2 regions of the Pseudoalteromonas sp. M8 genome follow, and region 2 is predicted to be linked to the other one. Evidence: predicted binding sites of a transcription regulator. Region 2 holds the regulator's gene; the other holds the start of a gene.

Region 1 (4,311 bases), 170 kb from region 2:
ACGAATGTCAGATATATACTGATGTCGATGGCGTTTATACTACCGATCCGCGCATAGAGCCAAATGCAAGGCGTTTATCACATATTACTTTTCCTGAGATGTTGGAGCTGGCCAGTGTGGGCGCTAAAGTTTTGCAGATCCGTTCGGTTGAAGCGGCTGGTCGATATAATGTACCACTGCGTGTACTTTCTTCGTTTTCTCCTGACAACGGCACCTTAATTAGCTATGAGGAAGGTAAGATGAAAAATACTAAAGTGGTCTCTGGGGTAGCGAGTGTCAAAGACGAAGCGCTTATCTTAGTTAACAATGTAGATGCAAAACCTAGTAATCTTGCCAATATACTTTCTCTTCTTGGTGAGCATAATATCGAAGTCGATATGATTAACCATTTGAACCACAGTGAGAAAAAAATAGACTATGCTTTTACTGTGCACACAAATGATTGTATTCTGGCGGAAGAAGTTTTAGCGCAACATGCACAAAATTTAGGTGGCGCAACCGTAGAGGTTAATGCTAACGTGGCAAAAATCTCAGCGGTTGGCATCGGGATGAAATCTCATTCAGGTGTTGCTGGTCTCTTTTTTATGGCATTGGCCGAAGAAAATATTCACACTCTATTAGTATCTACATCAGAGATAAAAATCTCGGCACTGGTAGAAGAAAAATATTTAGAGCTAGCTGTACGGGCTTTACATGCCAAATTCGAATTGGAAAGTACTGAGTAAAAGAAGTTTTTGCTTACTTTTCTAGGAACTTTTATTTAAAATGGATTTGACGCGGAATCTTTTAAATTTTGGAATAACAGGAGCAAGAGAATGCTAATACTAACTCGTCGAGTAGGTGAAACCCTGATGATTGGTGATGAAGTGACTGTAACAGTACTAGGTGTTAAAGGTAACCAAGTACGTATTGGTGTAAATGCGCCTAAAGATGTTTCAGTTCACCGTGAAGAAATTTACATGCGAATTCAGGCTGAGAAATCTAGCCCGGGCAATATGTAATTGACCAAATATTGAATTACGATGTTAGTTAACCTAGTTTGACTGGCATAAAAAAACCCCGCCACTGCGGGGTTTCTTATTTCTGGCTTTGCCCAGACAAAAAAGCAATCGCTTCTTCGTTAAGTCCAGATTTACTGATATAGCTCGGTTTGTTTTGGTGAAATACCAAAAAACCTCTACTCGTTTCAACGAGTTTATCTAAGTCGTCAAATGGGTAAGAAAATTCGGCATGTGTCGCTTTGGTGCTAATACCAGTTTTAGTGATTGAAACTTTGACGACATTGCCAGCAGCGCGAGAATACGACTGCCTTATCACCCACCAAGCTTTACGATAGTAGAAAGCGACGCATTCAACCACAGCCAATAGAATAAGAAAGTTCCCAACGTAGTGCTCCTGCAAACCGTAAATAGCAAACAGCCCCAGTGCAATTAGCAGTACAAGCAAGCCATATTTCGGTTTAACAGCAAGTCCATTGGCTTCAGATTCTTCAAAACACTCTCGATAATAGGCTTTATCTAACTTAAATTGGCTTTGAAAAGATAAATTTTCATTTTGTTCAAGGGAGGGCATAGACGTTCGTTGTGGCAAAAATTTCCCCTTATTATACCCATCTATATTGAAAAAGCTGTAATGCGAATAAATTGTTTGCAGTTCCCTTTTACTATATCCAGCGAAATACGCGTTATACAGCGTAACGTTTACGTAAACGTTAACTTTTGGTCAGTCCAATTTACAATTTATCTTGCGTAATCAAAAATCCATTCTATATTCATTAAAATCACTGTATTAGTCGGCGCTATTTTGAATATTTTTCATATTTATTACGTTGGTTTTCCATATTTATTAGTGATTTCAAAGCTAACTTACTGATTGTTTATAAGTTAAGTGTTTTGGTAATACCAATTTACAATGCACTTTACAGTGGAACATTTTTTGTTATAAGGTGAATAAATATCTACAAAAAGTGAAGGTTTATACCAGTTCGTTAACATCGAACAGGAAAACCAAACAGCAAGTAAGGGGTAAAAATGGATATTGGAGCGCAGCTACTGCAAGCAGGAAATCTCATGCTGACCGGTATGGTTGGTGTTTTTGTTTTTCTGTCCATTTTGATTTTTGCGATGCGACTGTTGGCCAACTTTGCTGCTCAATTTAAAGAAGTAGAGCCAAGTACCACAAGATCAAAAACAACTAGAGCAACATCGTCACAGGGTGTGCCACAGGCACATATTGCAGCCATTAGCGCTGCCGTTGTAGCCTACAGAAAAAACAATTAATAGGGGTTTTGCATGTCACAGTTAAAGCTAACCGAATTAGTGCTGCGCGATGCGCATCAGTCATTACTCGCCACCAGAATGCGCTTGGAAGATATGCTTCCTATCGCTGAGAAGCTCGACAATATGGGCTACTGGTCTGTTGAATCATGGGGGGAGCAACCTTCGACTCGTGTATTCGCTATTTAGGCGAAGATCCATGGGAGCGGATCCGTGCACTGAAAGCTGCAATGCCAAAAACCAAACAGCAAATGCTACTGCGTGGTCAGAATCTATTGGGCTATCGTCATTATGCTGATGATGTTGTCGAAAAGTTTGTTGAACGTGCCCACCATAACGGGGTAGATGTATTTAGAATATTCGATGCAATGAACGACGTGCGCAACTTAGAAACGGCTATTAAAGCGGCCATCAAAGTGGGCGCGCATGCGCAGGGCACGATTTCGTACACCGTAAGCCCTGTTCATACGCTGGAAATGTGGCTCACGCAGGCCAAGCAGCTCGAAGACTTAGGCTGTCATTCCATTTGTATCAAGGACATGGCTGGATTACTGAAACCCTATGATGCCGAAAAGTTAATCTCTGGGCTTAAAGCGTCCGTCTCTATTCCTATCGCAATGCAGTGCCATGCAACCACAGGGCTCAGTACTGCAACTTATCAAAAAGCCATAGATGCGGGTATCGATATGCTCGATACGGCGATTTCTTCGATGAGTATGACCTATGGCCATAGTGCAACAGAAACTATCGCGGCGATTGTGGAAGGTACAGAACGTGATACAGGGCTTGATTTACTGGAGCTAGAAGAGATCGCAGCCTATTTCCGTGAGGTGAGAAAGAAATATGCAGCTTTTGAGGGTAGCTTAAAAGGAGTAGATGGTCGTATTCTATCTGCACAAGTGCCTGGTGGCATGTTAACCAATATGGAAAATCAACTGCGAGAGCAAGGTGCAGGTGACAAGCTTGACGCGGTACTAAAAGAAATTCCAAGTGTGCGTAAAGAACTTGGCTACTTACCGCTCGTAACACCAACCTCACAGATAGTCGGGACGCAAGCGGTATTAAACGTACTTACCGGTGAGCGTTACAAGTCTATAACCAAAGAAACAGCTGGCGTGCTGAAAGGCGAATATGGAGCGACACCAGCGCAAGTCGACCAAGCTTTGCAACAACGAGTGCTTGAAGGCGCAGAGCCTATTACCTGCCGTCCTGCAGACTTAATTGAACCTGAGCTGGATAGTTTACAAAGCGAACTAGTCGCGACGGCAAAAGAGGAACAAATTACCTTAGCCGACGAGGTTATTGATGATGTGCTTACCTATGCATTATTCCCGCAGATTGGCCTTAAATTCCTGAAAAACCGCAACAACCCAGATGCGTTTGAGCCAAAACCGACGCTTGTTGAAAGCCAACAACAAAAAGCTGCAGCGGCGCCTGCTAAAACCAAGTCATCAGCTACTGAGCGTTACAGCGTAAAAGTGGATGGCAAAGTATACGATGTAGTGGTTGCGCCGGGAGGTGAGTTACAAGAAGTACAAGTCAAAGACAGTGAGCTCATTCCGCAATCAACTTCGGTGAGCTCCAGTGAAACTTTGAATGCCCCACTTGCCGGCAACATCTTTAAGCTTATGGTGCGCGCAGGAGATGAGGTGCAAGAAGGCGATGTAGTACTCATCATGGAAGCCATGAAAATGGAAACCGAGGTGCGTGCAACACACAGCGGCCAAGTCGCAGAACTACTCGTCTCTGAAGGCGATTCTGTCAGTGCTGGCGATGCCATCATGTCTTTAGCATAAGGATGTCGTGATGGAAGGGTTACTTAATTTATGGCAAGCAACAGGGCTTGCCAACTTCACCGTGCCTGCACTTTGCATGATGGCAGTGGGCTGCGGACTTTTGTATCTTGCGATCGCTAAAGGCTTTGAGCCGTTGCTATTAGTGCCTATTGGCTTTGGTGCCATACTCACGAATATTCCTGTCGCTGGGCTTGCCGATCCTGGTGGGCTCTTATACTACGTGTATTACATTGGTATCG
Region 2 (4,311 bases):
AGTCGTTTATTACACGTACACGTAAACCGCCCAGGTGTACTAACGCAAATCAACCAAGCGTTCGCTCAGCACGGTATCAATATTGCGGCGCAATACCTACAAACGGATGAATCTATTGGTTACGTGGTTATCGACGTCGATAGCGACCACTCTGAAGTGGCGTTGAAAGAGTTAAGTGCAGTTGAAGGAACTATCAGAGCACGTATTCTTCACTAAGAATAATCACACATAAAAAAACCAGTCACTGTGAGGCGACTGGTTTTTTTATATCAATCTGGCTTACGCCATGAAATCAACACCTTCTTTGATGTCTTTTTCAAGTGTCGCTAGCATGTCGTCTTTTGCTTTTTGCTCAAACGCGCTTAGCTCACCGTAAGGAAGTAACTTCTCTACACCGTTTTTACCAAGGATAACTGGCTGTGCAAAGAATGTTGCATCGCCTGTGTTACCTTCAACGTATGCGTACTCAAGTACTTCTTCACCTTGTAGACCTTTCACTAGTGAGAAGCAGAAACGTGCTGCTGCTGCACCCATTGAAAGTGTAGCTGAACCGCCACCCGCTTTAGCTTCAACCACTTCAGTACCCGCGTTTTGGATACGAGTCGTTAGTGCAGCAACTTCTTCGTCAGTGAACTCAACACCTTCAACTTGAGAAAGTAGAGGTAGAATTGTAGTACCTGAGTGACCACCAATTACTGGGATCTTAACTTCAGCAACGTCTAGACCTTTAAGCTCTGCGATGAAGGTTTCAGCGCGGATAACGTCAAGGGTTGTTACACCGAATACGCGAGCTGGATCATAAGTACCTGCTTTTTTGAACACTTCAGCAACGATTGGTACCGTGCCATTTACTGGGTTTGTGATGATACCAACAAGTGCTTTAGGGCAGCTTCTAACGATACCTTCAGCAAGTGTCTTGATGATACCTGCGTTAACGTTGAAAAGGTCAGCACGGTCCATACCAGGCTTACGAGGCATACCAGCAGGGATAAGCACTACGTCAGCACCTGCAAGAGCTGGGTCTAGGTCGTCTTTACCATAACCCGCTACTTTTACCGCAGTTGGGATGTGAGATAAGTCAACTGCAACACCAGGTACAACAGGTGCAACGTCATAAAGCGCTAACTCCGAGCCAGCTGGAAGACCATTTTTAAGCAATAAAGATAGAGCTTGACCGATACCGCCAGCGGCACCTAATACAGCAACTTTCATTTGAATTCTCCATAATTTGAAGGTGGAATTGAGTGTGCAGTAAAGATAATGAAAAGCGCTGTTAAACACAAATTAATCACGGTTATTTTCGAGATTTTTTGACTAATGTCTTAAATAAAAGTGTAAAGATCGCGACACTTTGTCCACTTATGCTTTACGACTGCCATTTTGGTCGCGCAAATTTGGGAATCTCGGTGGTTTTGTGTAGAATTTAAAGATTAGCCGTAAAAGAAGACAGACTATGCAGCCGCAAGAAAAACAAGAAGCACTGATCAAAGCATTTAAAGCCATTTTAAAAGAAGAAAACTTTGGCTCTCAAGGTGAAATTGTTGATGCTCTAAAACAACAAGGTTTTGACAACGTCAGTCAGAGTAAAGTATCGCGCATGCTGAGCAAGTTTGGTGCTGTACGTACACGTAATGCTAAGCAAGAAATGGTTTACTGTTTACCCGCAGAAATGAGCGTGCCAACAGCAAAAAGCCCTTTGCGTCAGTTAGTCGTTGATATTATGCACAACGAAATGATGATTATTATTCGAACCAGTCCTGGTGCTGCACAGTTAATTGCGAGACTACTTGACTCATTAGGCACCGCAGACGGCGTATTAGGTACCATCGCTGGCGATGACACGATTTTTATTGCCCCTGCCAAAGTATCTGAAATCGACGTTACTTTAGATAAAGTAAAAACCCTGTTCGATAACGTTTAGTCTATTATTTTTATCGGTGCTAACTCACAAGTTAGCACTTACTCTGGTACTTTCCTCCCAACAAACACGCTTTCCCACTATCACAATAAACAGAATAAACTGCTTATCTTTACAGCAAAAAAATGTTTGACATAATATGTCCTTGTGTGGCAACTTTAGAAACGCAAGGTGAGATTTTTCTCACTACGCATGGATAGTTTTTAAGCTGATTGACTAGCTTCTCGGACTTGTTTCCTGCGATGTCGATAACCCATCGGACACGCACGCTATTCTTTTCACTCATTCATCTCACTATCCTATGATGCGGAACTCACCGCTTTGATAGGCCCAAAAAGCGCCTGATGACGTTGAGTGGGCCAGTTTACTTGCTTACTTAACCACTTAAAAAGGAAAAGCAAGGAGTCAAGGAGCAACAATGGAATTTTTAAATACTGTATTTACGTTTCCCACTGTTATTTTTTCAACACTATTACTCATAGTGCTATTGTTCTGGTTAATTGCTTTACTCGGTTTTGCTGATATCGATATCTTAGAAGGCGATGTTGATATTGAAGCCGAAGGCGCAAGTTCTGGTTCTTTTTGGGAGGTTGCTTTTGGTGGCGTCCCAGTGAGTATTTCACTGAGCCTAATCATCGCGCTGGGCTGGATTGTCAGTATTTATGTACAACAATTTTTTGCTTACCTACTGGGTAATGGCATTTTTTACTACCTGGTGGGAACGGCATTTATGCTCGTCAGCCTCATTGTTGCACTACCACTAACCGCCGTGATTGTACGGCCATTACGGCGCTTTTTCGAAAGCCAAGAAACCACATCGAAGCAAGCGCTGGTTGGGCTCGAATGCGTCATTGCAACATCAAGAGTCAGTAACACTTTTGGCCAAGCCCGAGTATATATTCAAGGAACGGATCAACTCATTGAAGTACGCTCGGATGAAGATAACACCTTCACACTAGGAGACAGTGCCTTACTTATCGAACACGACCCCCTTACACATAGCTACACTATTGTGGCTAAACCTTGGTAATAATACAGAAAATAACGGAATTTAGGAACGAGTTGATACAGCTAATACCAACTCAAACAACATAGCGCAACGCAGGAAAAAACATGGAATTTCTAAACAACCTCGGACCAGTGCTCACAATCGTGGGTATATCCATCGTCATTATTTTTGCCATTCTACTTCTGATTGGAAAGTTCTACCGCAAGGTTGAACAAGGTCAGGCACTGATCATCAACAAGATGAAAAACGAACCTGATGTTACGACAACGGGCGGCATCGTACTACCTGTGATCCATAAAATGGAAGTCATGGATATTTCAACTAATCGCATGGTATTAGAGCGTCGTGAAAACAGCGGCCTGATCTGTAAAGATAATATCCGTGCTGACATCGCCATTACTTTTTACATTCGCGTAAACGAAAACAAAGAAGATATCCTACGTGTTGCGAAACAAGTTGGCTGTGCCCGCGCATCTGCACCAGAAACCTTACAAGCATTATTTGAGGCAAAATTCTCCGAAGCCTTGAAAACCGTTGGTAAGCGCATGAATTTTGAGGAGCTATTTACACATCGTAATGAGTTCCGAGATTCTATTAAAGAAGTGATTGGACAAGATTTATCTGGCTATACGTTAGAGGATGTGGCGATTGATTATCTTGAACAAACCTCTATCGAAAAGTTAGATCCAAATAACATTCTTGACGCTGAAGGTATTCGCCGTATTACCGAAAAAACCTCGCGCCAAAACGTGGAAACTAACCAACTTAAATGCGATGAAAAAGCGCAAATCGACAACCAAAACCAAGCAGCCTTTGAAAAAGCCGCAGAAGTCGAGCGTCAACGAGAAGATGCCAGCGCGAGACAGCGCCGTGAAATCGAATCAGTGCGCGCTCGTGAAGCCGCTGAAGCTGAACGTGTTAAGCATGAAGAGCGCTTAAAAGCCGAAGAAGCACGCCTCAAAGCAGACGAAGCAATTGCAATTGCAGAACACAACAAACAACGCGAAATCGATGTTGCAGAGCAAAATCGCCTTCGCTTACTCGGCATAGAAGAAGAAAAAGTCACGCGTTCTCGCCAAATTGAAATTATCGAACGCGAACGCGAAACCGAAATTTTACGTATCCAAAAAGCCAAAGCACTGGAAGTCGAGCAAAAAGAAATCGCCGATGTTCAGCGTGAACGGGTTGCCGTAGAGAAAACCGTTGCCGAGGAACAAGAGCGCATCAAAGACGTGCAATGTATTGCTGAAGCCGAGCGTGAGAAGCAAGCGAAAATTATTCTTGCTCAAGCTGAGGCCGAAGAAGCGCTGGTTAAAGATATTGAAGCGGCTAAAGCTAAAGAGCAAGCTGCCGAATTTAAAGCCCGTGAAATGGAAAAAATGGC

The links. Region 2 encodes ArgR, which controls arginine synthesis, uptake and breakdown. Its sites were predicted from a motif close to ANTGAATANNTATTCANT; they were not measured.
Region 1: the regulator ArgR is predicted to act here: its motif matches at 1,945-1,962, upstream of GSF13_RS19205 (OadG family transporter subunit).

Annotation. Positions count from the first base shown of each region.
Region 1 covers NZ_CP047240.1:3,197,124-3,201,434, reverse strand. Annotated here, with positions in the region: gene GSF13_RS19220 (aspartate kinase) at 1-725, shown strand, start outside; gene csrA (carbon storage regulator CsrA) at 816-1,001, shown strand; gene GSF13_RS19210 (YcxB family protein) at 1,078-1,590, opposite strand; gene GSF13_RS19205 (OadG family transporter subunit) at 2,031-2,279, shown strand; partial or broken gene oadA (sodium-extruding oxaloacetate decarboxylase subunit alpha) at 2,292-4,072, shown strand; gene GSF13_RS19195 (sodium ion-translocating decarboxylase subunit beta) at 4,083-4,311, shown strand, end outside.
Region 2 covers NZ_CP047240.1:3,367,270-3,371,580, forward strand. Annotated here, with positions in the region: gene serA (phosphoglycerate dehydrogenase) at 1-216, shown strand, start outside; gene mdh (malate dehydrogenase) at 280-1,212, opposite strand; gene argR (transcriptional regulator ArgR) at 1,454-1,921, shown strand; gene GSF13_RS20025 (OB-fold-containig protein) at 2,337-2,948, shown strand; gene GSF13_RS20030 (SPFH domain-containing protein) at 3,032-4,311, shown strand, end outside.